2 regions of the Halobacillus salinarum genome follow, and region 2 is predicted to be linked to the other one. Evidence: a T-box and tRNA genes for the amino acid it is inferred to sense, from the RefSeq annotation. Region 2 holds a T-box; the other holds one or more tRNA genes.
The links. The T-box of region 2 lies ahead of argS (arginine--tRNA ligase). A T-box ahead of a tRNA ligase gene usually reads a tRNA of that ligase, here a tRNA-Arg.
Positions count from the first base shown of each region.

Region 1: it encodes a tRNA-Arg, which carries the amino acid that the T-box ahead of argS (arginine--tRNA ligase) is inferred to sense. The anticodon was not compared.

Region 1 covers NZ_CP095073.1:229,967-244,725, reverse strand. Annotated here, with positions in the region: gene folP (dihydropteroate synthase) at 1-121, shown strand, start outside; gene folB (dihydroneopterin aldolase) at 121-483, shown strand; gene folK (2-amino-4-hydroxy-6-hydroxymethyldihydropteridine diphosphokinase) at 483-989, shown strand; gene lysS (lysine--tRNA ligase) at 1,308-2,795, shown strand; rRNA gene MUN89_RS01380 (16S ribosomal RNA) at 3,190-4,756, shown strand; rRNA gene MUN89_RS01375 (23S ribosomal RNA) at 5,032-7,951, shown strand; rRNA gene rrf (5S ribosomal RNA) at 8,097-8,210, shown strand; tRNA gene MUN89_RS01365 (tRNA-Val) at 8,224-8,299, shown strand; tRNA gene MUN89_RS01360 (tRNA-Thr) at 8,317-8,392, shown strand; tRNA gene MUN89_RS01355 (tRNA-Lys) at 8,437-8,512, shown strand; tRNA gene MUN89_RS01350 (tRNA-Leu) at 8,520-8,601, shown strand; tRNA gene MUN89_RS01345 (tRNA-Gly) at 8,613-8,687, shown strand; tRNA gene MUN89_RS01340 (tRNA-Leu) at 8,719-8,807, shown strand; tRNA gene MUN89_RS01335 (tRNA-Arg) at 8,819-8,895, shown strand; tRNA gene MUN89_RS01330 (tRNA-Pro) at 8,899-8,975, shown strand; tRNA gene MUN89_RS01325 (tRNA-Ala) at 8,994-9,069, shown strand; rRNA gene MUN89_RS01320 (16S ribosomal RNA) at 9,236-10,801, shown strand; rRNA gene MUN89_RS01315 (23S ribosomal RNA) at 11,095-14,015, shown strand; rRNA gene rrf (5S ribosomal RNA) at 14,208-14,321, shown strand; gene MUN89_RS01305 (MgtC/SapB family protein) at 14,409-14,759, shown strand, end outside.
Region 2 covers NZ_CP095073.1:3,593,450-3,608,208, forward strand. Annotated here, with positions in the region: gene MUN89_RS18690 (acyl-CoA dehydrogenase family protein) at 1-1,176, opposite strand, end outside; gene MUN89_RS18695 (hypothetical protein) at 1,374-1,544, opposite strand; gene MUN89_RS18700 (DUF421 domain-containing protein) at 1,607-2,176, opposite strand; gene MUN89_RS18705 (hypothetical protein) at 2,283-2,426, opposite strand; gene MUN89_RS18710 (STAS domain-containing protein) at 2,672-3,502, shown strand; gene MUN89_RS18715 (CotY/CotZ family spore coat protein) at 3,812-4,327, shown strand; gene MUN89_RS18720 (DUF3817 domain-containing protein) at 4,368-4,661, opposite strand; gene fabI (enoyl-ACP reductase FabI) at 4,785-5,564, opposite strand; gene MUN89_RS18730 (GNAT family N-acetyltransferase) at 5,623-6,138, opposite strand; gene MUN89_RS18735 (glutamate-5-semialdehyde dehydrogenase) at 6,238-7,500, opposite strand; gene proB (glutamate 5-kinase) at 7,521-8,648, opposite strand; gene proC (pyrroline-5-carboxylate reductase) at 8,708-9,550, opposite strand; gene MUN89_RS18750 (thioredoxin family protein) at 9,887-10,213, opposite strand; T-box leader at 10,336-10,548, shown strand; gene argS (arginine--tRNA ligase) at 10,586-12,268, shown strand; gene MUN89_RS18760 (MDR family MFS transporter) at 12,384-13,862, shown strand; partial or broken gene MUN89_RS18765 (IS5/IS1182 family transposase) at 14,082-14,247, opposite strand; gene MUN89_RS18770 (endonuclease) at 14,433-14,759, opposite strand, start outside.

The DNA of each region.
Region 1 (14,759 bases), 880 kb from region 2:
CACAGGTGCAACGGTTTGTTACGGCATCAGCCAGGGAATTCATATTGTCCGTGTTCACGATGTAAAACCAATTGCCCGGATGACTAAAATGATGGACGCGTTGATAGGGAGGAGTAAATAATGGACAAGATCTACGTAAATCAAATGGAATTTTGGGGTTATCACGGCCTTTTTCCAGAAGAAAATAAGCTTGGCCAGCGTTTTTACGTTGACCTCGAATTGGAATTGGATTTGAAGCCTGCGGCAGAGTCAGATGATATGACAAAATCGATTGACTATGGAGCGATTTATGAGCTTACAAAATCAGTCGTTGAAGGAGAAGCCAAAAAGTTAGTAGAAACGGTAGCCGAACAGCTGTCACGGGAATTATTAGCGGCCTTTGAACGATTACAGGCTTGCAAGGTGAAAGTGATAAAGCCCGATCCTCCTATCCCTGGCCACTATAAATCTGTAGCGATCGAAATTTACCGGAGCCGGTTCTGATGGTAACGGCTTATATAGCACTCGGCTCCAATATTTCGAAGAGAGAGGATTTTTTAAAGGATGCGGTCAGGATGCTTACTGAACATGAAAGCATCGCTAATGTCCACACCTCGACGATTTATGAAACAAAGCCTGTCGGGTACACAGAGCAGAATGATTTTCTAAACATGGTTGTCAAAGTTGATACCTCCCTTTCCGCTTTTGCATTACTTGACTTGTGCCAGGGAATTGAGCAGGAACTAGGAAGAAAAAGAGTGGTGAAATGGGGACCGCGTACTATAGATCTTGACATCCTGCTGTATAATCAAGAAAATATAAAATCGGAGCATTTAATGATACCGCACCCTTCTATGCACGAACGAGCCTTTGTCATGGTTCCGCTTGTTGATCTGTCTCGAGAAGTGTATATCCCAACTATTGGCTTGACGGCTCAGGAAGCGCTGAGCTTACTAGCTCAAGAAGAAGTAGAAGAAGTTCGTGTATGGGGAGAATTGGATCTAAGCTGAAATTTTTGTCATGCTGTTATATAGAGTGTTTAGCTTGGGAGGATGCTGAGCAAACACACACCCAGGTACTTAGGAAGACTAAAAGGGAAAGGCCGTATTTGTGATAATATCAACCATGTTGAAACCCGGGGAAAGTTTCTGAATATCTTCTTTAGATTCACAAATGATTTAGAAGATGAACGTTTCCTAACTCACTCAGCGTTGACACACAAGAAGGTCTTTTCTATACTAAACTTTAGTTGCAGCACTGCCAGTACCTTGCTGGCAGTTTTTATTATTGAATCGGTCAGAAAAAATGAGAAGAATGGAGTGATTATAATGTCTGAAGAACTGAATGAACACATGCGGGTGCGCCGGGATAAGATGAATGCTTACCGTGAACAAGGGATTGACCCTTTTGGAAATAAATTTGAACGCACAGATTTAGCGGAAGATTTAAGACAGAAATATGATCAGTTCAGTAAAGAAGAATTAGAAGAACAACAGAGCTCCACTACTGTTGCTGGTCGTATAATGACAAAACGCGGCAAAGGTAAAGCGGGTTTTGCCCATATCCAGGATTTGAGCGGGCAGATTCAATTGTATATACGTAAGGACCGTGTAGGAGATGAGGCGTATGAACTCTTTAACTCCGCTGATCTCGGAGATGTAGTAGGAATTTCAGGGATTATGTTCAAGACAAAGGTCGGGGAGCTGTCAGTGAAAGCTGATGAATTTCATATGCTGACGAAGTCTTTGCGTCCTCTACCGGAAAAATTCCATGGACTTCAGGACGTAGAGCAGCGTTATCGTCAGCGCTATTTGGATTTGATTACGAATCCAGACAGCCGTGAAACTTTTGTTACCCGCAGTAAAATTATCCAGTCCATGCGCCGTTACTTAGACGGACTGGGATTTTTGGAAGTTGAAACCCCGTTAATGCATGGGATTGCTGGTGGTGCTTCCGCACGTCCGTTCATTACTCACCACAATGCCTTAGATATGCAGCTGTACATGAGGATTGCTATTGAGCTCCATTTGAAAAGGTTAATTGTCGGCGGTATGGAAAAGGTTTATGAAATCGGCCGGGTCTTCCGTAATGAAGGTGTTTCCACGCGTCACAATCCAGAGTTTACGATGCTTGAGTTGTATGAAGCCTATGCAGATTACCATGATGTGATGGCCTTGACTGAACAGATGGTGGCTCACATAGCTAAAGACGTCCTCGGTACAACAAAGGTTATTTATAATGAACAGGAAATCGACTTAGAGCCGGAATGGACAAGGCTTCACATGGTCGATGCGATTAAAGAATATACTGGTGTAGACTTCTGGCAGCAAATGACGGATGATGAGGCGAAGGCTTTGGCTCATGAGCATAATATTGAAATTCAAGAAACGATGACTTTTGGTCACGTTGTGAATGAATTCTTTGAGCAAAGAGTAGAAGATAAATTAATTCAGCCAACGTTTGTCTATGGTCATCCAATTGAAATTTCTCCGCTAGCTAAGAAAAATCCAGAAGACGAGCGGTTTACCGATCGTTTCGAACTGTTTATTGTTGGACGCGAGCATGCCAACGCCTTTTCTGAATTAAACGATCCAATCGACCAGCGTCAAAGATTTGAAGCTCAATTGAAAGAAAGAGAAGAAGGAAATGATGAAGCCCATATGATGGATGAAGACTTCCTGGAAGCTCTGGAATATGGCATGCCTCCAACTGGCGGGCTGGGCATCGGAATTGATCGGCTTGTCATGCTTTTGACAGATTCTCCATCGATACGAGACGTACTGCTTTTCCCGCAAATGCGTAATCGAGAATCTTAATTTTGAAGAACCCGGCCTTTATGGACGGGTTCTTTAATTTTCTAAGCCAATCTTCAGAAAATATTTTTATTTACATTTCCTCTTGCCTAACTCTATAAATCGTGGTAAATTATTAAACGTTGCGTTAAGAAAAGCAGCAAATGAAAAACAAAAATTGAAAAAATGTCACGAAAAGTGTTGACGAAAACAACCGGCCATGATATATTAATTAAGTCGCCATTTTGAAGCGGCAAACATTGATCTTTGAAAACTGAACGAACCAACCAGTACGTCAATTCATTCTTTCTATCATATAGAAGGAATTCAAACAAAGCACACACGATGTGCACACGAGCTTTAGGACCTTCAACGGTGTTGAAGGCAAGCGCTGTCAAAAGCGCACAGCTTTTCAAATTTTTTGGAGAGTTTGATCCTGGCTCAGGACGAACGCTGGCGGCGTGCCTAATACATGCAAGTCGAGCGCGGGAAGCGAGCGGATCCTCTTCGGAGGTGACGCTCGTGGAACGAGCGGCGGACGGGTGAGTAACACGTGGGCAACCTGCCTGTAAGACCGGAATAACCCCGGGAAACCGGGGCTAATGCCGGGTAACACCAACCTTCGCATGAAGGATGGTTAAAAGATGGCTTCTCGCTATCGCTTACAGATGGGCCCGCGGCGCATTAGCTAGTTGGTGAGGTAACGGCTCACCAAGGCGACGATGCGTAGCCGACCTGAGAGGGTGATCGGCCACACTGGGACTGAGACACGGCCCAGACTCCTACGGGAGGCAGCAGTAGGGAATCTTCCGCAATGGACGCAAGTCTGACGGAGCAACGCCGCGTGAACGATGAAGGTTTTCGGATCGTAAAGTTCTGTTGTTAGGGAAGAACAAGTACCGTGCGAATAGAGCGGTACCTTGACGGTACCTAACGAGGAAGCCCCGGCTAACTACGTGCCAGCAGCCGCGGTAATACGTAGGGGGCAAGCGTTGTCCGGAATTATTGGGCGTAAAGGGCACGCAGGTGGTTTCTTAAGTCTGATGTGAAAGCCCACGGCTCAACCGTGGAGGGTCATTGGAAACTGGGGAACTTGAGGACAGAAGAGGAGAGTGGAATTCCACGTGTAGCGGTGAAATGCGTAGATATGTGGAGGAACACCAGTGGCGAAGGCGACTCTCTGGTCTGTCTCTGACGCTGAGGTGCGAAAGCGTGGGTAGCAAACAGGATTAGATACCCTGGTAGTCCACGCCGTAAACGATGAGTGCTAGGTGTTAGGGGGCTTCCACCCCTTAGTGCTGAAGTTAACGCATTAAGCACTCCGCCTGGGGAGTACGGCCGCAAGGCTGAAACTCAAAGGAATTGACGGGGGCCCGCACAAGCGGTGGAGCATGTGGTTTAATTCGAAGCAACGCGAAGAACCTTACCAGGTCTTGACATCCTTGGCCCACCCTAGAGATAGGGTTTTCCCTTCGGGGACCAAGTGACAGGTGGTGCATGGTTGTCGTCAGCTCGTGTCGTGAGATGTTGGGTTAAGTCCCGCAACGAGCGCAACCCCTGACCTTAGTTGCCAGCATTCAGTTGGGCACTCTAAGGTGACTGCCGGTGACAAACCGGAGGAAGGCGGGGATGACGTCAAATCATCATGCCCCTTATGACCTGGGCTACACACGTGCTACAATGGATGGTACAAAGGGCAGCGAAGCCGCGAGGTGTAGCAAATCCCATAAAACCATTCTCAGTTCGGATTGCAGGCTGCAACTCGCCTGCATGAAGCCGGAATCGCTAGTAATCGCGGATCAGCATGCCGCGGTGAATACGTTCCCGGGCCTTGTACACACCGCCCGTCACACCACGAGAGTTGGCAACACCCGAAGTCGGTGAGGTAACCTTTTTGGAGCCAGCCGCCGAAGGTGGGGCCAATGATTGGGGTGAAGTCGTAACAAGGTAGCCGTATCGGAAGGTGCGGCTGGATCACCTCCTTTCTAAGGAATATATATGGAACGTACTCGGTTGGTTGTTCAGTTTTGAAAGATCAAGTGATCTTTCTTACGTGAACCTTGAAAACTGGATAAGTGATTAAGAAAGTGTAGACGACCGCTTAGATTCACCGAGCTAAGTAAGCTCACGTAAAGACTGTGGTTTTTCAGTCTTGAAGGGAGATGGCTTAGAATCGAGAGAATCTGGGAGTCGAAACTAGACTTGATTGATGACAAGACATTCAACGAACATCGAAAGAAACAAACGTCTTTTCACAGATAGTTAAGTGAACAAGGGCGCACGGTGGATGCCTTGGCACTAGGAGCCGATGAAGGACGGGACTAACACCGATATGCTCCGGCAAGCCGTAAGTAGGCTGTGAACCGGAGATTTCCGAATGGGGGAACCCACTATTCGTAATGGAATAGTGTCCATGACTGAATCCATAGGTCATGGACGGCAGACCCGGGGAACTGAAACATCTCAGTACCTGGAGGAAGAGAAAGCAAATGCGATTTCCCGAGTAGCGGCGAGCGAAACGGAAACAGCCCAAACCAGAAAGCTTGCTTTCTGGGGTTGTAGGACACTCCTTTGGAGTTACCAAGAAGAAAGGTAGGCGAATCGATCTGGAACGATCAGCCAGAGCAGGTAACAGCCCTGTAGCCGAAACCTTTCTTCCTCCGGAGTGGATCCTGAGTACGGCGGAACACGAGAAATTCCGTCGGAATCCGGGAGGACCATCTCCCAAGGCTAAATACTCCCTAGTGACCGATAGCGAACCAGTACCGTGAGGGAAAGGTGAAAAGCACCCCGGAAGGGGAGTGAAAGAGATCCTGAAACCGTGTGCCTACAAGTAGTCGGAGCCCGTTAATGGGTGACGGCGTGCCTTTTGTAGAATGAACCGGCGAGTTACGACTGTATGCAAGGTTAAGCCGTGAGCGGCGGAGCCGCAGCGAAAGCGAGTCTGAACAGGGCGAGTGAGTATGCGGTCGTAGACCCGAAACCGTGTGATCTACCCATGTCCAGGGTGAAGGTCAGGTAACACTGACTGGAGGCCCGAACCCACGCAAGTTGAAAATTGCGGGGATGAGGTGTGGGTAGGGGTGAAATGCCAATCGAACACGGAGATAGCTGGTTCTCTCCGAAATAGCTTTAGGGCTAGCCTCAGAATAGAAAGTCTTGGAGGTAGAGCACTGATTGGACGAGGGGCCCCTATCGGGTTACCGAATTCAGTCAAACTCCGAATGCCAGCGACTTTGTTCTGGGAGTCAGACCGTGGGTGATAAGGTTCATGGTCGAGAGGGAAACAGCCCAGACCGCCAGCTAAGGTCCCTAAGTGTGTGTTAAGTGGAAAAGGATGTGGAGTTGCTTAGACAACCAGGATGTTGGCTTAGAAGCAGCCATCATTGAAAGAGTGCGTAATAGCTCACTGGTCGAGTGACTCTGCGCCGAAAATATACCGGGGCTAAACACACCACCGAAGCTGCGGATTGATCTTACGATCAGTGGTAGGAGAGCGTTCTAAGGGCGGTGAAGTCAGACCGTAAGGACTGGTGGAGCGCTTAGAAGTGAGAATGCCGGTATGAGTAGCGAAAAAAGAGTGAGAATCTCTTTCACCGAAAGCCTAAGGGTTCCTGAGGAAGGCTCGTCCTCTCAGGGTTAGTCGGGACCTAAGCCGAGGCCGACAGGCGTAGGCGATGGACAACAGGTGGATATTCCTGTACCACCTCCTTTCCGTTTGAACGACGGGGAGACGCAGGAGGATAGGGAGAGCGCGCCATTGGATGAGCGCGTCCAAGCAGCAAGACGGCCGGATAGGCAAATCCGTCCGGTGGGAACGTCAAGCTGTGATGGGGAGGGAACTAAAGTACCGAAGCTCCTGAGTTCACACTGCCAAGAAAATCCTCTAGTGAGGAAAGAGGTGCCCGTACCGCAAACCAACACAGGTAGGCGAGGAGAGGATCCTAAGGTGAGCGGGAGAACTCTCGTTAAGGAACTCGGCAAAATGACCCCGTAACTTCGGGAGAAGGGGTGCTCCTCTGCCGAGGAGCCGCAGTGAAAAGGCCCAAGCGACTGTTTACCAAAAACACAGGTCTCTGCGAAGCCGTAAGGCGAAGTATAGGGGCTGACACCTGCCCGGTGCTGGAAGGTTAAGGGGATGCGTTAGCTTTTGGCGAAGCGCTGAACCGAAGCCCCAGTAAACGGCGGCCGTAACTATAACGGTCCTAAGGTAGCGAAATTCCTTGTCGGGTAAGTTCCGACCCGCACGAAAGGTGCAACGACTTGGGCACTGTCTCAACGAGAGACCCGGTGAAATTATACTATGCGTGAAGATGCGCATTACCCGCGACAGGACGGAAAGACCCCGTGGAGCTTTACTGTAGCCTGATATTGAATGTTGGTACAGCTTGTACAGGATAGGTAGGAGCCAGAGAAGCCGGAGCGCCAGCTTCGGTGGAGGCGCTGGTGGGATACTACCCTGGCTGTACGGACATTCTAACCCAGGACCGTGATCCGGTCCGGAGACAGTGTCAGGTGGGCAGTTTGACTGGGGCGGTCGCCTCCTAAAAGGTAACGGAGGCGCCCAAAGGTTCCCTCAGAATGGTTGGAAATCATTCGCAGAGTGTAAAGGCACAAGGGAGCTTGACTGCGAGACCTACAAGTCGAGCAGGGACGAAAGTCGGGCTTAGTGATCCGGCGGTTCCGCATGGAAGGGCCGTCGCTCAACGGATAAAAGCTACCCCGGGGATAACAGGCTTATCTCCCCCAAGAGTCCACATCGACGGGGAGGTTTGGCACCTCGATGTCGGCTCATCGCATCCTGGGGCTGTAGTCGGTCCCAAGGGTTGGGCTGTTCGCCCATTAAAGCGGTACGCGAGCTGGGTTCAGAACGTCGTGAGACAGTTCGGTCCCTATCCGTCGTGGGCGTTGGAAATCTGAAAGGAGCTGTCCTTAGTACGAGAGGACCGGGATGGACACACCGCTGGTGTACCAGTTGTTCCGCCAGGAGCATCGCTGGGTAGCTACGTGTGGACGGGATAAGTGCTGAAAGCATCTAAGCATGAAGCCCCCTTGAGATGAGATTTCCCTTACCTCTAAGGTAATAAGATCCCTCAGAGACGATGAGGTAGATAGGTCCGAGGTGGACGCGTGGTGACACGTGCAGCTGACGGATACTAATCGATCGATGACTTATCTAAATTGAAAAGCGGAAGCTAGACATACAACTATGATGTTTCGAGTTCGTTTGAATGTGCACTTATCCAGTTTTGAAGATTTATTAAAAAAACCCTTGAAATTTATTCAACGGGGTCATATAATATATCTTGTCCTTAAAAATAAAGGTTTGGTAGTAACGGCGAAGAGGTCACACCTGTTCCCATGCCGAACACAGCAGTTAAGCTCTTCAGCGCCGATGGTAGTCGGGTCGATCCCCGTGAGAGTAGGACGCTGCCAAACCTTTACATAATCCGGAGGATTAGCTCAGCTGGGAGAGCACTTGCCTTACAAGCAAGGGGTCGCAGGTTCGAGCCCTGCATCCTCCACCATTTTCATTCAATAACCAGCCGGCCTAGCTCAACTGGCAGAGCAACTGATTTGTAATCAGTAGGTTGGGGGTTCAAGTCCTCTGGCCGGCACCATCTTATTGAGTGAATTCGTTTTTTGTGAGTGAAACATATTTTTTGAGCCATTAGCTCAGTTGGTAGAGCATCTGACTTTTAATCAGAGGGTCGGAGGTTCGAATCCTCCATGGCTCACCAGTTACTTGCGGGTGTGGTGGAATTGGCAGACACGCTAGATTTAGGATCTAGTGCTTCACGGCGTGGGGGTTCAAGTCCCTCCACCCGCACTTATACTTATGCGGAAGTAGTTCAGTGGTAGAACACCACCTTGCCAAGGTGGGGGTCGCGGGTTCGAATCCCGTCTTCCGCTCCATAGATCAATCAGTGAGAACCTTATTTGCCGTGCCGGGGTGGCGGAATTGGCAGACGCACAGGACTTAAAATCCTGCGGTGGGTTTCCACCGTGCCGGTTCGAGTCCGGCCCTCGGCACCATATAGTTTTTTGCGCCCGTAGCTCAATTGGATAGAGCGTCTGACTACGGATCAGAAGGTTAGGGGTTCGACTCCTCTCGGGCGCGCCATTACGGGAAGTAGCTCAGCTTGGTAGAGCACTTGGTTTGGGACCAAGGGGTCGCAGGTTCGAATCCTGTCTTCCCGACCATTTTACTTTATATTTATTGGGGCCTTAGCTCAGCTGGGAGAGCGCCTGCTTTGCACGCAGGAGGTCAGCGGTTCGATCCCGCTAGGCTCCACCATGATTAATTTGATCTTTGAAAACTGAACGAACCAACCAGTACGTCAATTCATTCTTTCTATCATATAGAAGGAATTCAAACAAAGCACACACGATGTGCACACGAGCTTTAGGACCTTCAACGGTGTTGAAGGCAAGCGCTGTCAAAAGCGCACAGCTTTTCAATTTTTTTGGAGAGTTTGATCCTGGCTCAGGACGAACGCTGGCGGCGTGCCTAATACATGCAAGTCGAGCGCGGGAAGCGAGCGGATCCTCTTCGGAGGTGACGCTCGTGGAACGAGCGGCGGACGGGTGAGTAACACGTGGGCAACCTGCCTGTAAGACCGGAATAACCCGGGAAACCGGGGCTAATGCCGGGTAACACCAACCTTCGCATGAAGGATGGTTAAAAGATGGCTTCTCGCTATCGCTTACAGATGGGCCCGCGGCGCATTAGCTAGTTGGTGAGGTAACGGCTCACCAAGGCGACGATGCGTAGCCGACCTGAGAGGGTGATCGGCCACACTGGGACTGAGACACGGCCCAGACTCCTACGGGAGGCAGCAGTAGGGAATCTTCCGCAATGGACGCAAGTCTGACGGAGCAACGCCGCGTGAACGATGAAGGTTTTCGGATCGTAAAGTTCTGTTGTTAGGGAAGAACAAGTACCGTGCGAATAGAGCGGTACCTTGACGGTACCTAACGAGGAAGCCCCGGCTAACTACGTGCCAGCAGCCGCGGTAATACGTAGGGGGCAAGCGTTGTCCGGAATTATTGGGCGTAAAGGGCACGCAGGTGGTTTCTTAAGTCTGATGTGAAAGCCCACGGCTCAACCGTGGAGGGTCATTGGAAACTGGGGAACTTGAGGACAGAAGAGGAGAGTGGAATTCCACGTGTAGCGGTGAAATGCGTAGATATGTGGAGGAACACCAGTGGCGAAGGCGACTCTCTGGTCTGTCTCTGACGCTGAGGTGCGAAAGCGTGGGTAGCAAACAGGATTAGATACCCTGGTAGTCCACGCCGTAAACGATGAGTGCTAGGTGTTAGGGGGCTTCCACCCCTTAGTGCTGAAGTTAACGCATTAAGCACTCCGCCTGGGGAGTACGGCCGCAAGGCTGAAACTCAAAGGAATTGACGGGGGCCCGCACAAGCGGTGGAGCATGTGGTTTAATTCGAAGCAACGCGAAGAACCTTACCAGGTCTTGACATCCTTGGCCCACCCTAGAGATAGGGTTTTCCCTTCGGGGACCAAGTGACAGGTGGTGCATGGTTGTCGTCAGCTCGTGTCGTGAGATGTTGGGTTAAGTCCCGCAACGAGCGCAACCCCTGACCTTAGTTGCCAGCATTCAGTTGGGCACTCTAAGGTGACTGCCGGTGACAAACCGGAGGAAGGCGGGGATGACGTCAAATCATCATGCCCCTTATGACCTGGGCTACACACGTGCTACAATGGATGGTACAAAGGGCAGCGAAGCCGCGAGGTGTAGCAAATCCCATAAAACCATTCTCAGTTCGGATTGCAGGCTGCAACTCGCCTGCATGAAGCCGGAATCGCTAGTAATCGCGGATCAGCATGCCGCGGTGAATACGTTCCCGGGCCTTGTACACACCGCCCGTCACACCACGAGAGTTGGCAACACCCGAAGTCGGTGAGGTAACCTTTTTGGAGCCAGCCGCCGAAGGTGGGGCCAATGATTGGGGTGAAGTCGTAACAAGGTAGCCGTATCGGAAGGTGCGGCTGGATCACCTCCTTTCTAAGGATACACGAAAGGCGGAAGCGACCGTTCAGACCCGACGAACGAAGCGAGCATACCGAAGAGGCTTTACAGCCTCGGAGTAGGATCGCTTCGGGCGCCAGGGTCTGGGAGCTGAAGCTGGATCGTAAGGAGGCGTACTCGGTTGGTTGTTCAGTTTTGAAAGATCAAGTGATCTTTCTTACGTGAACCTTGAAAACTGGATAAGAAATCAATAGTTTCATCAAGTGATGGAGCTAGTGATGACAAGACATTCAACGAACATCGAAAGAAACAAACGTCTTTTCACAGATAGTTAAGTGAACAAGGGCGCACGGTGGATGCCTTGGCACTAGGAGCCGATGAAGGACGGGACTAACACCGATATGCTCCGGCAAGCCGTAAGTAGGCTGTGAACCGGAGATTTCCGAATGGGGGAACCCACTATTCGTAATGGAATAGTGTCCATGACTGAATCCATAGGTCATGGACGGCAGACCCGGGGAACTGAAACATCTCAGTACCTGGAGGAAGAGAAAGCAAATGCGATTTCCCGAGTAGCGGCGAGCGAAACGGAAACAGCCCAAACCAGAAAGCTTGCTTTCTGGGGTTGTAGGACACTCCTTTGGAGTTACCAAGAAGAAAGGTAGGCGAATCGATCTGGAACGATCAGCCAGAGCAGGTAACAGCCCTGTAGCCGAAACCTTTCTTCCTCCGGAGTGGATCCTGAGTACGGCGGAACACGAGAAATTCCGTCGGAATCCGGGAGGACCATCTCCCAAGGCTAAATACTCCCTAGTGACCGATAGCGAACCAGTACCGTGAGGGAAAGGTGAAAAGCACCCCGGAAGGGGAGTGAAAGAGATCCTGAAACCGTGTGCCTACAAGTAGTCGGAGCCCGTTAATGGGTGACGGCGTGCCTTTTGTAGAATGAACCGGCGAGTTACGACTGTATGCAAGGTTAAGCCGTGAGCGGCGGAGCCGCAGCGAAAGCGAGTCTGAACAGGGCGAGTGAGTATGCGGTCGTAGACCCGAAACCGTGTGATCTACCCATGTCCAGGGTGAAGGTCAGGTAACACTGACTGGAGGCCCGAACCCACGCAAGTTGAAAATTGCGGGGATGAGGTGTGGGTAGGGGTGAAATGCCAATCGAACACGGAGATAGCTGGTTCTCTCCGAAATAGCTTTAGGGCTAGCCTCAGAATAGAAAGTCTTGGAGGTAGAGCACTGATTGGACGAGGGGCCCCTATCGGGTTACCGAATTCAGTCAAACTCCGAATGCCAGCGACTTTGTTCTGGGAGTCAGACCGTGGGTGATAAGGTTCATGGTCGAGAGGGAAACAGCCCAGACCGCCAGCTAAGGTCCCTAAGTGTGTGTTAAGTGGAAAAGGATGTGGAGTTGCTTAGACAACCAGGATGTTGGCTTAGAAGCAGCCATCATTGAAAGAGTGCGTAATAGCTCACTGGTCGAGTGACTCTGCGCCGAAAATATACCGGGGCTAAACACACCACCGAAGCTGCGGATTGATCTTACGATCAGTGGTAGGAGAGCGTTCTAAGGGCGGTGAAGTCAGACCGTAAGGACTGGTGGAGCGCTTAGAAGTGAGAATGCCGGTATGAGTAGCGAAAAAAGAGTGAGAATCTCTTTCACCGAAAGCCTAAGGGTTCCTGAGGAAGGCTCGTCCTCTCAGGGTTAGTCGGGACCTAAGCCGAGGCCGACAGGCGTAGGCGATGGACAACAGGTGGATATTCCTGTACCACCTCCTTTCCGTTTGAACGACGGGGAGACGCAGGAGGATAGGGAGAGCGCGCCATTGGATGAGCGCGTCCAAGCAGCAAGACGGCCGGATAGGCAAATCCGTCCGGTGGGAACGTCAAGCTGTGATGGGGAGGGAACTAAAGTACCGAAGCTCCTGAGTTCACACTGCCAAGAAAATCCTCTAGTGAGGAAAGAGGTGCCCGTACCGCAAACCAACACAGGTAGGCGAGGAGAGGATCCTAAGGTGAGCGGGAGAACTCTCGTTAAGGAACTCGGCAAAATGACCCCGTAACTTCGGGAGAAGGGGTGCTCCTCTGCCGAGGAGCCGCAGTGAAAAGGCCCAAGCGACTGTTTACCAAAAACACAGGTCTCTGCGAAGCCGTAAGGCGAAGTATAGGGGCTGACACCTGCCCGGTGCTGGAAGGTTAAGGGGATGCGTTAGCTTTTGGCGAAGCGCTGAACCGAAGCCCCAGTAAACGGCGGCCGTAACTATAACGGTCCTAAGGTAGCGAAATTCCTTGTCGGGTAAGTTCCGACCCGCACGAAAGGTGCAACGACTTGGGCACTGTCTCAACGAGAGACCCGGTGAAATTATACTATGCGTGAAGATGCGCATTACCCGCGACAGGACGGAAAGACCCCGTGGAGCTTTACTGTAGCCTGATATTGAATGTTGGTACAGCTTGTACAGGATAGGTAGGAGCCAGAGAAGCCGGAGCGCCAGCTTCGGTGGAGGCGCTGGTGGGATACTACCCTGGCTGTACGGACATTCTAACCCAGGACCGTGATCCGGTCCGGAGACAGTGTCAGGTGGGCAGTTTGACTGGGGCGGTCGCCTCCTAAAAGGTAACGGAGGCGCCCAAAGGTTCCCTCAGAATGGTTGGAAATCATTCGCAGAGTGTAAAGGCACAAGGGAGCTTGACTGCGAGACCTACAAGTCGAGCAGGGACGAAAGTCGGGCTTAGTGATCCGGCGGTTCCGCATGGAAGGGCCGTCGCTCAACGGATAAAAGCTACCCCGGGGATAACAGGCTTATCTCCCCCAAGAGTCCACATCGACGGGGAGGTTTGGCACCTCGATGTCGGCTCATCGCATCCTGGGGCTGTAGTCGGTCCCAAGGGTTGGGCTGTTCGCCCATTAAAGCGGTACGCGAGCTGGGTTCAGAACGTCGTGAGACAGTTCGGTCCCTATCCGTCGTGGGCGTTGGAAATCTGAAAGGAGCTGTCCTTAGTACGAGAGGACCGGGATGGACACACCGCTGGTGTACCAGTTGTTCCGCCAGGAGCATCGCTGGGTAGCTACGTGTGGACGGGATAAGTGCTGAAAGCATCTAAGCATGAAGCCCCCCTTGAGATGAGATTTCCCTTACCTCTAAGGTAATAAGATCCCTCAGAGACGATGAGGTAGATAGGTCCGAGGTGGACGCGTGGTGACACGTGCAGCTGACGGATACTAATCGATCGATGACTTATCTAAAATGAAAAGCGGAAGCGACTGTTCAGATCCGATTGGCTAAGCAAACTCGCAGGAAGGCTGGGGTTTTTCAGCCTGGATGAGAGATCGCTTCGATCACGAGGATCTAGGAGCTGCAGCTAGACATACAACCATGACGTTCGTTTGAATGTGCACTTATCCAGTTTTGAGGGTTCACCTCAACAATCCAAATGATGTGGTAGTAACGGCGAAGAGGTCACACCTGTTCCCATGCCGAACACAGCAGTTAAGCTCTTCAGCGCCGATGGTAGTCGGGTCGATCCCCGTGAGAGTAGGACGCTGCCACGTCAAATAACAACCAGAAGCTATTGCTTCTGGTTTTTTTGTATAGGAAACTATTCGCTGCATAAAGTGATAAATAGGGAGGAAATCGTAATGGAGTGGACAGAGATGATAAATGAACATGTAACAATTTTTTTGAGTCGTCTTCTCGTTGCATTAGTCCTTTCAGGGCTGATTGGTTTTGAAAGGGAATTAAAAAACCATTCCGCGGGATTCAGAACTCATATTATGGTAGGTGTAGGCGCGTGTCTTATGATGCTGTTATCTTTATATGGTTTTCAAGATTTCATTGAAGAGTACGACAATGTAAGGTTTGACCCTGCACGCATCCCATCTTATGTGATCAGCGGCATCGGTTTTCTCGGTGCGGGTTCAATTATTGTCCACGGGAGTACAATCCGCGGTTTAACTACGGCTGCTTCAATTTGGACTATGGCTGGCATT
Region 2 (14,759 bases):
TTGCCTTCTGTGTACTTCATCCGGACCATCCGCCAGTCTCAGTGTTCTTGCGTTAGCCCATTGGGCGGCTAATGTAAAATCATCGCTGATTCCTGCAGCCCCGTGTGCCTGAATTGCCCGGTCAATCACTGTTAATGCCACTGCTGGTGCCGTCACTTTAATCATAGCGATCTCCGCTTTCGCTGCTTTGTTTCCTTCCTGATCCATTTTGCTCGCTGCGCTTAAAGTAAGCAGTCTTGCTTGTTCTAATTCAATACGCGAATCTGCAATCCATTCTCTTACTACTCCTTGGTCAGCTAATGGCTTATGAAAGGCAACGCGTTTTTGAACGCGCTTACACAAATCCTCAAGCGCTCTCTCTGCAGCCCCAATCAAACGCATACAATGGTGGATACGCCCCGGACCAAGTCTACCTTGAGCTATGGCAAAGCCTTTTCCCTCTCCCCAAATCATATTTTCAGCGGGGACACGGACATCGTCGAAAACGATTTCTCCATGGCCATGAGGAGCATGGTCATAGCCAAAAACCGGCAGCATCCGTTTCACACTAATTCCCGGGGTATCCATAGGCACAAGAATCATAGATTGCTGCTCATGTCTTGGAGCCGCAGGATTGCTCTTCCCCATAAAAACAGCCAGCTTGCACCGTGGATCACCAGCTCCGGATGACCACCACTTATGGCCGTTCAGAACATATTCATCGCCATCTTTTTCGATATGAGCTTCTATATTTGTTGCATCAGAGGAGGCAACATCAGGCTCTGTCATCGTAAAACAAGAGCGTATTTCGCCATTCAGCAATGGAGTGAGCCATTGACTTTTTTGGATCTCGCTTCCGTAACGGTATAGAAGTTCCATGTTTCCCGTATCCGGTGCATTGCAATTGAATACTTCCGGTCCAATTAGTGAACGTCCCATCAGCTCACATAAAGGTGCGTATTCTACATTAGACAATCCTGCCCCATATGTATGGTCCGGCAGAAACAAGTTCCATAACCCCTCGTTTTTGGCTCTTTTTTTCAGCTTCTCAATAATCGGAGGCACATCTGCCCACCGAGTTTCTTGAGCATTCAGTTGGTCTTCAAAAACTTTCTCATTTGGGTACACATGCTCTTCCATAAAAGCTTGGACTCTCTTCTGATACTCTTTTGCTTTGGATGAATGCTGAAAATCCAATGAACAGAACTCCTTTCAATTCATACATACTGACCAGTTAGTATGTACTTTTCATTCTATACCGATAATTCTGAAAACTCAACAAAAATTGAATGACCATTCATTTAATAAATAGATGAACTGCTGCGATTTGTAAACATAATAAAAGCTGCCGAGAAAATCTCGGCAGCCTGGTCATGAAGTTAACCATTGCGCGTTTATTGCAGCATATCTCTGCATTCCTCGATGCATTCTTCTAAATCTTTTACAGCATGCTGCATTTTTTCATTCTGTCCTGCTTCCCCCATCTTCGTCATGGCATGATTCAAATGGGTAATTGCACTTTCACACTCTTGAATACACGCTTCGATTTGCTGATTGTCCATCATCCTTCGCCCCCTTTCCTCTTCACAGAATGCCCCAGTGTGCATAAATTATGTAAACTTCTCTTTCACTTCTTTACGTTAGAAAATATAGATTCTTTCTCAATGGTCTTTTCCTCATAATCCTCACTCTTATGCTCAGGATCAACCAGTAATGAAAGCCGCTGGACCTCCTGTTTCAAAGCTTGCAATTCTTCATAATGTGTTGTGGCGAATTCTACCCCTAATTTCCCACTGACTTCAAATGTAGCCGTTTTTACATCTTCCACATAAGCGACATTATGAATTCTAAGCTGCATTCGTAATTCTTCCTCGGTCATCTTCAGCTTTTTTAAATTTTGGTGAAGTATTCTGCCACTTTCAATGACCACCACTGGCTCTCCTTGGATAAACTTTTTGAGAAAGGGAATGTGGACTTCTGCAATCGATACCGTTAAAACTCCAGCAATAATGATTGAACCTCCAAATAACGTAATCCAAATATTATGGCTTTTTAATGGGTGAACCATTAAGCTGCCGAGCGCAATCATAACAACGACTTCCCCGGGGGTTAAATTCGAGATCGTTCGTTTTCCGCCTAGACGAAGCAATAGTAAGGTAAACACGTAAAAGAGAATTCCTTTTAAAAAATATGGCACGTCCTTCTCCTCCTTTTTTTATTGTTTTACCCTTGGGTTTTCTTATCCATTCCATAATACGCAGAAAATAAAAAAACCATTGGGACTGTTCCCAATGGATACAAAATTATTTCTTATGAAAAAAATCAAAAAAATCTAAAAAGGCTTGAAAAAATGCAAACGATTGAAAAGAAAGCAAACTGACAGCAGTTATTGAGAAAAATGCGATAAAAATAAACCGGGCAGAAAGAATTAAATGTACCCAAGCCATAATCATTCCTCCTTGATGACTTTTCTCTGTAGTTTAATCATACTCCTTTTCATCCATATATCAACATATTTAAATGTCGAAGCAATCATGCATGAAAGAAGTCATTTCAACAAAACTTATCAAAAATTGATCCCATTAAATGCACATTCCCTTTTTTTCGTGTGATTAATCTTATTTTCTATCGTAATCCTTCCATTATCAATATATAATATAATTAATAACTTACCGGAAGCAGGGGGGACAACATGCAGAGAAATAAAGATTTATATCATTATCTTATGGACAAGGCAGAGAAGCTTACGAAAGAGTGGTACGAATCATTAGATAAAAGTGACCCCACAGGCGTGTATGCCTCAAGAGATCCTGAAGTGATCCGGAACTTAAAAAAACAGAACTTTGAATTTCACCAGCATGTATGTAAAGTGTTTATTGAGGAAAAGCAGGTATTTCTCAAAGATTTTGACCAGTGGCTCTATAAAATTGCTACAGATGATGGACATTTGAGGACTCCCACCCATTTTATCATGAGAGAGTTTATCAGAGTCAGAAATCAATACTTGGAATTCATTGAAATATTTAGTAAAAACCGTAACGAGCCTCAACACAAAATTGATTTATGGAAATCGACCATTATTGAAGTGTTCGATACGGCGTTGCTGCGCTTTACAGAAGAAAAATCTAAATACACAGAGAAACAGCTGGAAGAACAGCAGCACGTGATTAATGATAACAGCTCCCCCGTTATCGATTTAACAAACGGAAAAGCGCTTTTACCTCTTGTCGGGGAAATTGATGAAGCCAGAGCAGCCACCATTCTGGAAAATACCTTACAGGATTGCATGAAAAAAGCAGTCAGTCATTTATTTATTGACCTATCCGGGGTATTCATGGTCGATACGATGGTCGCCCACCAGATTTTTCAACTGCTGCAAGGATTAAAGCTCATTGGAGTAAATGTCACTCTTTCCGGTATCCGGCCGGAAATCGCTCAAACAGCGGTCCAACTGGGGATTGATTTCAAAAATATACCCATCACCTCTACGCTTGCCCAGGCACTTGCAACAATGAACGAATAACAAAAATGCTCCTTTTATCATTATATAAAGGGAGCATTTTTTCAGCTAATTAATAAAACGCTAGTGGCAGCTAGCGTTTTATTTAGGGAAATTCACAGTGTGGTAAAATTCATGATATCTAACTGTGGATAGATATGGTATAGACTATGTTCCCCGTGCTTAGGATGACTTGGCAATTGTACTAGTTTATTGAAAAAATTTCTTTCATCCTTCACCCAATCTACTAAAAATAGACTATTATACAAGCATTTTATTCCTCTCCACATAGAATGATTACGTAACACCAATACAAAAGGAGAGAAATAACTAATGAGTTGTCACTCAAATAGCAAAGCTTGTGTAAAAGATGTAGTTCGCGCTATTATCGATGCACAGGATGAAGTGGCTGACCGCGATTGTTGTTCTACTGGATGTGACCAATCCATTGCTGAGCTTCTATCACCTTCTGGAACGAACGGAAACAATGCAACAACGATTCCATTTTTGCTCTACTGCGATTGCAAACCATTTATCGGAACAGGACTTGTGCGTGATAACGGGACTTACGACTGCATCGAAACTCCAGTTTTCAAAGCCTGTAAGTTCGTAGAGGGCAGCGACACCTGTGTACAGCTTGAACTGTTGCAGCCAGTTTACGATGCAAGTGTATCTCAAAACTGTGTTCGTAAAGATGGACTTTGCAGCCTGCTAGAAGGCGTCACGGACTTCTATTCCACTCGCGTGTGTATTACTGTAGACTTAAATTGCTTCTGCGCAATCTCCTGCCTGGATCCAATTCGTCCGCTGAGCAATCTGCCTGTCACACGCTGCTCAAGTATGGATTAAAAAATAAAACCTAGCGCTCAACCGCTAGGTTTTATTTTTTTCATACAAATGTTTTCTTCACCCGCTGGTCCAGCCAAATGTTTCCAAATGGTATGAATGCTACAATGAAGGCACCTAATACCCAAAGCATTGACCAGCGGATTTTAATAGTGGTGTAGGCAATTACAAATAAATACGTAATAAAAAGAAAGCCATGGATCGATCCTACAACTGTTACTACTTCTGGAAGACCTGCAAAATATTTAAGCGGCATGGCAATAAATAAAAGAAACAACAATGACCCGCCCTCGACCAAACCGGCTATCCGAAAGCGCTGGACAGCTTGACCTGACATTCTATCCCTCCATCCCATTGCTTTTGCTGCAAATTACGTTCAGTTTAACACGAATCAGCTTAAGCAAAGACGTAAGATCTATCAATTTAGTGAACAAGGCTGGTCCTTCTTTTTTTATATGGACTACCCGAGAATGTTATAACCAGAATCTACATAAACAATTTCCCCTGTGACTCCCCTGGACAAATGGCTGAGCATAGCAAGGCTCATATCTCCCACTTCTTCCTGAGTAACATTTTTTCTTAGCGGAGCTTTTTCTTCAATTTCATGTAGGATCTGATTGAAAGAAGGGACCCCTTTAGCTGCTAAGGTACGAATTGCACCTGCCGAGATCGCATTAACACGAATGTTATCCACACCAACCTCACTAGCCAAATATTTGACCGTTGCTTCTAGAGAAGCTTTTGCTACGCCCATCACGTTGTAGCCTCCGACCACTCGTTCAGCTCCTAGATAACTCATGGCAATAATGGCGCCGCCTTCTGTCATATAAGGCCTTGCTGCTTTGGCTACGGCAATAAGAGAGTAAGCGCTCGTATCCTGTGCAAAAGCAAATCCTTCTCTTGACGTGTTGATAAAATCTCCTTTCAAGTCTTCAGCATGAGCAAACGCTATCGAATGAACAATGCCGTGGATCGTTCCTGCTTTTTTCCCGATCTGGCTGAAGGCTTCCTCGATGCTGGCATCTTGGTTCACATCACATTGCACTACTAAGCCTGTCTCTATTTGATGTTCATCCAATAATTTTTCCAGCTTCTTCATCGATCTTTCTTTTCGATATGTAAAAATTAGATTCGCTCCAGCTTCGTGCAAAGACTTGGCAACACCCCACGCTATGCTCCGGGCATTGGCTACACCCATAATTACAATTGTTTTATCCTTCATTTTTAGTAAATCGTTCATGATGTCCTCCTCATAAATAGTAATCCATTTGAAATCTTAATTGAAAACAGGCTGGCAATCAACCTCTGTCCCTATTATACACAGAATAAAGGTGGTTCATTTTTTCCCACTTGACTACATTCTTTTCTAAACGCATGCCTATTCTCTCAGCAACTTTAACAGATCGATTATTTTTTATGTCAATCAAGGAAATGAGCTTGGGCAATAACAGTTCATTAAAACCATAGTATTTACAACCCATCGCTGCTTCTGAAGCAAATCCTTTTCCCCAATAAGATCGTTTAAACAAATAACCAATTTCAAATTCAGTTTTTCCCTCTATGCTCTGCGGAACAATGCCACACTGACCAATAAAAGCCCCTGAGGATTTTTTCTCAATTATCCATAGGCCAGCATCATACCTTTGATAATTCAATTGGTTCCATTCGATCCACTGGAGAGTCTCACTTCTGTTTTTCGTAGAAGGATAATATTTCATAGCTGCAGGATCACTGAAAATTTCAAGTAAATGGATGGCATCAGATACACTCATTTGGCGAAGAACGAGCCGATCAGTAGCCAGAATCACGTTCATCTCCCCTTCCCTAAACCACTATATCATAGTCAGTCAGCTGGTTGGATTCACAAACAAATCACCCCTTCCTATTGGAAGGGGTGATTAATAAAAAATATTTTACCTGATTTGTCCGTTCCCTTTCATAAGGAACTTTATAGTTGTTAGGGCAGGAAGCCCCATCGGTCCACGGGCATGAAGTTTCTGCGTAGAAATACCGATCTCAGCACCAAAACCTAATGCTCCGCCGTCCGTAAAACGGGTAGATGCATTATGATAAAGGGCAGCCGCATCTACAAGCTTCATAAAGGTTTCAGCAGCCTCGTCGTCTTCGGTGACAATAGCTTCAGAATGCTTTGTTCCATAGGTTTCAATATGGGCAATAGCATCTGCAATATCTTCAACAGTTTTTACAGCGATATCGGTACTTAAATATTCATTCGCCCAGTCTTCATGGCCGGCAGGAAGCGCGTTCTCAATGACACTGCGAGCATGTTCATCTGCGTGTACTTGAATGTTTTCCTGCTTAAATGCTTCGTTCAAAACAGCCGCATGCTGTTCAAGCCAGTCTTTATGAACGATCAGCGTTTCTGCCGCATTACAGACAGCAGGGCGATCGGTTTTCGCATTAATCATGATCGAGATCGCTTTTTCTACATCCGCTGATTTATCAACATAAATATGGCAGTTACCTACCCCTGTTTCCAAGACAGGTACAGTCGCATTTTCTACAACGGCTTGAATCAGCTTACCTCCTCCACGAGGGATGAGAACATCCACATGTTCTTTCATCGTAAACAATTGATTCGTTGCCTCACGATCTGTAGAAGCTATGAACTGTACAGCCTCTTTTGGCAGCTTTGTTTCTTCAAGAGCTTTGTGCATCACTTCTACGATGGCTTGGTTGGAGTTGATCGCAGAAGAACCACCTTTTAGAATAATCGCATTTCCGGATTTCAGGGCAAGGCCAGTCGCATCAACCGTTACGTTAGGTCTTGCTTCATAAATCATTCCAATGACCCCAAGCGGGACGGTCACCTTCTGAACTTGCAGACCATTATCCAAGGTCCAGTCTGAAAGTACGTTTCCAGTCGGGTCATTTAGTTCAGAAACCTCGCGCAAGCCATTGGCGAAATCATGAACTCGTTCTTTAGATAAGGACAACCGATCCATGAACGCTTCCGTGAACCCCTGGTCTCTGCCATTTTTCAAATCTTTTTCATTGGCAGCGAGGATGGTTTCATATTCACGCTCTAAAACGTCAGCCAAGTGATGTAAAGCTTCATTCTTTTCTGCTTCAGAAAGGGTTAGCAGCTTTTTGGCTGCTTTTTTTGCTTCAATCGCTTGCTGCTCAACGTTTACATTACTTTTAATTTGTGTCATCAAAGACCTCCTTGAGTAATTTAAACACCAACGGGCATGGAAACTTCTAAATGACAAACAAAGTCTTTTCGTTCAATTGCAGCTTTTGCATAAGACTCGAGTTCAGGTTCTGTCAGGCTGATCATTTCTTTTAGTTTCTCAGACGAATAGTTAACGACTCCAAGTCCAATTTCTTCTCCATCTAAATCATGGATTCGTACGACGGCTCCAGACTTAAAACGACCGTTTACATGGTGAACGTGCATAGGAAGAAGGCTTTTCTTCATTTCGACAATGCTTTCTTTTGCACGGTGATCAATAATCACTTCACCTTCTGGACCAGAGTTAAACGCAATCCACTGTTTTTTCTGATCTAAATTTTCGTGTTCAGGCTTCGTTTCAAAATAAGTGCCTGTTGCATTGTGATAAACCGCATCATACACGACATTTGGTGTTCCTGCTTTACCAAGAAAGGAATTGATACCAGAAGCCATCGCAATTTTAAAAGCATCAATCTTGGACTTCATGCCGCCCGTACCCACGGAACTGCCTGGATCACCAGCTGCCGCTTCGATTTCCGGGGTGATGTCATAAACTTTATCGAGCAGCTTAGCATCTTGATTTTTACGTGGGTCTGCATCATATAAACCTTCAATATCGGATAGGATGATGAGTTTGTCAGCATCTACCAGACCCGCTACTTTTGCTGAAAGTGTATCGTTATCGCCAAATTTAAGACGATCGATCGTGATCGTATCATTTTCGTTAATAATAGGAATAATTCCACGTTCGAGTAATACGTTGATCGTATTCCGCGCATTGTTATAACGATTTTCATCAGAGAAGTCACTGCGAGTGATTAAAATCTGTGAGCCAATATAGCCATGTGAAAGGAACAGGTCGGAATAAGATTCCATTAACAGTCCCTGCCCAATGGACGCCGCCGCTTGTTTTTCCGGTAAAGTGCTTGGGCGTGTCAGGCAGCCAAGTTTACGATAACCCGCTGCTACCGCTCCAGAGGAAACGAGTAAGACTTCGTGTCCGTCATCTTTCAATCGTACGACCTCATCTACAAGCTTTTCTAATTTTCTTCTGCTGATTTCGCCCTGTGCGCTTGTTAAAGAACTGCTTCCTATTTTTATTACGACACGTTGTTTTTGTTTAGTCAACTTATCACTCCTAATTCATCGTTTTTGCATCGATTGGTTAATCGTGTTCCTTTATTCGATTACTTCGATCCTACTAATAATCCTTCTAGTTCTTTACTTAATTCCTTAGAACGGCTGGCCGCACCTTTTATTGCCTCAGAAATTGCTGCCCCTCCGCCATTTCTATTTAAAGCATCAAGTCCGGCTGCTGTAGTTCCATTTGGGGAAGTCACATTTTCACGAAGTTCAGAAGGGCTTTCTTCACGCTCTAATATCATTTTTGCTGCTCCAAGTAACGTTTGAGCACCAATTTCACGGAGTGTTTCACGATCCATTCCTTCTGCACTGCCCGTTTCTTCAATGTGCTCCATTAAATAATAGAAGTAAGCCGGACCACTTCCTGCAATGCCGGTAAAGACGTCCATCTTATCTTCTTCAATGATAAAGACTTGGCCAATCGCTTCAAGTAATTCTTTGGCGACGACGACATTATCCATGGCTGCGTATTTCCCCGGGCATACTGCCGTAGCTGATTCCCGCAGCATACTGGACGTATTAGGCATAACACGGATCACTTGCTGGTTTTCGTTCAGCCGTTCTTCCATATAAGAAGTTGAAATTCCTGCAAGTACAGAGGCCAGTACTTGATCCGGTTGAATCTTTTCCTTAATATCCTCAAGCACTGCTTCGATATCTTTTGGTTTCATAGCTAAAATGAACTGATCCACTTCAGCGTAATTCAATTCGTCCTTCAAAACTGTTCTTACTCCATATTTATCGTGAATCTCATTTAAACGATCCTGATTACTTCTATTTGTAACAATGATTTGCTCCTTTGGAATCTTACCGGATTCTACCATACCAGAAATCATCGCTTCGGCCATTGAACCTGCACCAAGAAAAGCAATCGTTTGTTTGATCATATGAGTTCATCTCTCCCGTTCGAGTTTTTGTTCGCATCATTTGTTCGCTCTTTCATAACGTTTAACATCATAACATTAGCAAAATTTGATTCAAGGGCTTTTTTGCATGTCATGCCTATAAACGCCAATTAGTGAGTGTAAACGATTTCATGGCGAGATATTTGATATTCAGTGGCTCTCATCGCAAATAATTCTCTCTAATGCTTTTAAATGGAGAGTGTATTTTGAAAAATACTAGATTGTCCTAATAGATACAATAGAGATAATTTTCCGAAAAGTCTGTCATGGCAGGGCTTACATCAATAAAAAAGTAAATCTCTAATGAAAAATAGAGATTTACTCATTTACGAGTTGATTTACTTTTGTTAGCTGAGCTTTTAACTCTTCGATAGGTACAAACCGTGCTTTTCTGAACCATTCTTTCCCATCTGCGAACACCAGCACGGCAGGGGCTGTGAAGACTGACAATTGGCCGGCTGCCTCAGGTAGTTCCGTTGCATCGATATACATCGATGGAATAAGAGGGAATTCTTCTAGTACAGTTTCCACTTGTGGAAGGAGTCCTTGACAAACCGAACAACCTGGCTGTGAAACAAAGACTAAAATCAGCCTTTCTGTTTGAATACGTGTCTGAGCCTCTTGGCTGGACGTTGGTTTTTCCATTGTTTCACCTCTTTTTTTCATTATATCAGTCCTTTTTAACATCATTCGTTCATTGATTTATTTCCGGGAGGCTGAGAAGGTATTGCATTCCTTCTTTTGTTCCGATATAATCTGAACAATATCTAAATTCAATGATAAAGAGAGTAACTGAACAAAGCGGCAGAAGCGAGTCAGGGATGGTGAAAGCCTGAACCGTGCAATTCAGTGAAGCGGACTTTTGAGAAGCCTTTCCGAAATTGAGTAGGAACCGGCCGGGGAGACCCCCGTTATTAACTTCGAGTGGCTGTTAAGCTGTAAATAAGAGTGGCACCGCGGGCGTCAACCTCGTCTCTTTCTTGAGACGAGGTTTTTTATATTTAAGGAGGCTTATCTATGGAAAAACATTACATTGCTTTGCAATTATCAAATCTGCTGGGAGAACCATTCAGCCGCGAATGGGTGTTTGAACAATTAGAGTTTCCAAAACAGGACGATTTAGGTGATGTTGCCTTTCCCTGCTTCCAGCTTGCAAAAGTTTTTAAAAAATCCCCTGCTGCCATTGCAGAGGATCTCGCTTCCCAAATCGATCATGAAATCCTTCAGGAAGTACGCCCGTCAGGGAACTATCTTAACTTCTTTCTCAACCAGGAGTTTATAAGTGAGCACACCTTCAAGCAAATGCTATCAAAGCAAAAGAATTATGGAAGCCACTCCTTTGGAAAAGGTAAAACTGTCGTATTAGATATGTCTGCTCCCAACATTGCCAAGCCTTTTTCCATGGGACATCTGCGTTCTACTGTGATTGGCAATGCTTTAGCTAATCTTGCAGAAAAATGCGGATATAAAAGTGTAAAAATCAATTACATTGGAGATTATGGCACCCAGTTCGGCAAACTGCTGGCGGCTTATAAGCTATGGGGAAATGAAGAAAAAATCCGTCAAGACCCCATTCCTGAATTAACAAAAATTTACGTAAAGTTTCATGAGCAGGCACAACAAGATCCCCAGCTTGTTGAAAAAGGAAGAGAATGGTTTAAAAAGCTGGAGGACCAGGAAGAAGAAGCCGTTTCACTCTGGAAATGGTTTAAGGAAGTTTCATTAGCCGAATTTAATCATATCTATAATCTTCTTGGAATCTCCTTTGACCTTACCCGCGGGGAAGCCTATTATAACGATAAAATGGAGACCGTCGTTCATCAGTTGAGCCGTTCTCAACTGCTGGAAGAGTCTGAGGGAGCAAAGGTCGTTCAGCTGGATGAATTTGGGCTCCCCCCTTGTCTGATCCGCAAAAGTAATGGAACCTCCATTTATGCCACACGTGATCTGACTGCGGCTATTGATCGTTACGAGAGCTATGCTTTTAACGAAGCACTTTACGTAGTAGGAAATGAACAATCGCTTCATTTCCAACAAATCAAGCACGTTCTGGAAAAATTGAAGTTCCCCTGGGCGGAAAATATTAAGCACATTTCTTTTGGAATGATGCTTCAAAATGGGAAGAAAATGTCCACTCGTAAGGGAAAAACGGTGCTTTTACAGGAAGTTTTAGAAAAGGCGGTCGAGCAGGCAAAAATAAATATTACGAAGAAAAATCCTCACTTGACTCATAAAGCGGAGACCGCTAGAAAGGTTGGGGTCGGAGCGGTCATATTTCACGATTTAAAGCAGCATCGAAGAAATGATGTCGAGTTCTCCTTGGAGGATATGCTCACTTTTGAAGGGAATACAGCCCCTTATCTTCAGTACGCTTACGCCCGCAGCTGCTCCCTTCTTAAGCGCGGAACTTTTGACATTGCTTGTGCAGACACATCACTAAATGAACAGGAAGCTTGGCCGCTCATTAAACAGCTCCGCCATTTCCCAGAGGTCATTAGACAGGCTTATCATGACTACGACCCTTCTAAAGTTGCCAAGTACCTCCTTGATACGGCCAAGCAATTTAACAAATACTACTCTGAAGTAAAAATTATTGGAAGCTCACAAGAATCAAAACGGCTGACGTTGGTGTACTGCTTTTCTATTATAATAGAAGAAGGTTTGTCGCTCCTTGGAATCGAAGCACCAGCCGAAATGTAGAAAATATAATCATACGTTGATGCTCCTAAAATCATTCTCCCTATTCAGCATCGTCTTTTATCCTTTATAATTAATACTTGTGAGTATCAGGATTTTTTTGTTAAGGAGGGGGAATATGAACGAAAACGAATCAGGAAAGACGTATGAATTTTTAGCTGACGATCCTAATTTCAGCGTAATGCCAGTGATGATTTCATTAATTATCGGAGCGTTTTTTGCAATATTAAACGAAACACTCTTAAATATTGCACTTACTACTTTAATGGATCAATTCCACGTGTCAGCACCAGTAGTCCAGTGGATGGCCACGGGTTTTATGCTTGTAATGGGAGTGTTGATTCCTGTCTCTGCTCTATTAATTCAGACCTTTACAACACGGCAGATGTTTTTAGGAACGATGACTATTTTCACTATAGGAACCGTGGTCTGTGCTCTTTCACCTAACTTCAGCATCCTGCTTATTGGAAGGCTTTTGCAGGCGGTAGGAACAGGACTGTTAATTCCGATCATATTCAACACATTTTTACTTCTCTTCCCTCCTGAACGACGAGGATCAGTAATGGGGATGATTGGGCTAGTCATCATGTTTGCCCCTGCCATCGGTCCGACATTATCCGGGATTATTGTCGAGCATCTAGGGTGGCGTTATTTATTTATTACTGTCATACCCTTTGCGGTCTTTTCCATTTTGTTTGCTTTTAAATTTTTGGCAAATGTAGGCGAAGTCACGAAGCCGAAAGCGGATATTTATTCAATAATACTCTCAACGATTGGGTTTGGGGGCGTTGTACTTGGTTTCAGCTTTGCAGGAGAAGGAGATGCAGGCTTTCTTGAGCCTAAAGTATACAGTTTGATCGTAACAGGCTTGATTTGTTTAATCCTATTCACGCTCCGCCAGCTGCGCTTACAAGAACCACTTCTTGACGTACGCGTGTTTAAATACCCAATGTTTACTTTATCAGTGGTGATTTTCATCATTATTATGATGTCGATGTTTTCTTCTGAAATCATCCTGCCTATGTTCATGCAGGGACCACTTGCTTTAACAGCTGCTACAGCCGGGCTTGTGCTGCTTCCCGGAAGCTTACTAAATGGGTTGTTCTCTCCTGTCATGGGAAAACTGTTTGACAAATTCGGCCCAAGGAAATTAATCATTCCTGCCATGGCGATCCTTATGGTCACTCTCTTTACATTAAGCAGAGTAGGTATCGATACATCTCTTTGGCAGATTATTATCTGCTATATTTTCCTCATGCTGTCGATTTCAGCTATTATGATGCCGGCCCAGACAAATGGACTTAATCAGCTTCCTAAGCAGCTTTACCCACATGGAACCGCTATTATGAATACACTGCAGCCAGTAGCAGGGGCGATCGGTGTTTCTGTTTTTATCAGCCTGATGACGGCAAAGCAGGATCACTACTTAGCGAATGCAGAAAACCCTGATTCTCCCCAAGTTTTAACCCAGGCTTTCGTTTCAGGGGTAGAATTCGTTTATATTACAGCTTTCGGGGTAGCAGTTCTAGGTTTTGTTGTTTCGTTATTTATTCAAAAAGCAGTTCCTTCAGATATACCGTCAAAGAAAACACATTAAAAGCGCAGCCAATAAAGGCTGCCCCAGCTTGTAGAGAAACTCCCTGTTTTTCTACAAGTTTTTCTAACCGAAAGGAGCGATTGCCCTTCCCTTTCCGCGGACGAGCGCCCGAGCTTCCTCGTGAAACCCACGCTCGGCGATCTCGGCTTACTCGTTCTTCCGCAGGAGTGGAAGGGACCTCGCCTCCTTGATATTCTTTAAACAGAAAAAGACTCTCCTTCACCTAGCCCCCCTAGCTAGATGGAGGAGAGTCTTTTTCATGTTCTGACAGACAGCTGTCATCAGCGCCTGTTCCTTTACTTCAATAACGCATCCCATGCCGTTCTTTTGAATCTGCAAAGCTACGCTCCACTTTCTCTTTTCTCATTCTATAACTCCATTCTCCCGATATAAATAATCACTATCCGGATCGGTCTCACTTCCTTTCACTTCTTTGGATTTCTCGAACAAGTTCTTCCATCGTTACGATTTCCATTTCATTTTGTCGTGTTTTTCTTGATTGAAACAAAAAATCAGGCTGCCGAGACTTCTCGACAGCCTGGCGCAGCCAATAAGGGCTGAGCTTTTGTATTACCAAATCATGTCTGCGTATTCTGGATGATCTACAAATGGATTGCGGTTTCCCTGATAGTCATCATAAATGATATTGTTCCGGTTTCTTTCAAAATCGCTTACCGGATCTTCTTCATTCCACTCAAGCAAAGTAGATAGTCTCCCTAAATGAGCACCTGAAGTGTTCACATAGTCTGATATTTCCAAATCTGGTTCACCTGAATGCTCCCCTTCATACCGTACAGCCATGTAAAAGATCATGCGTGCCACGTCACCTTTCACTTCATCGCGGGGTTCCCAGGAATCAGAGTCACTGTATGTCCCAGGGGCCTCTGATACGGCTGA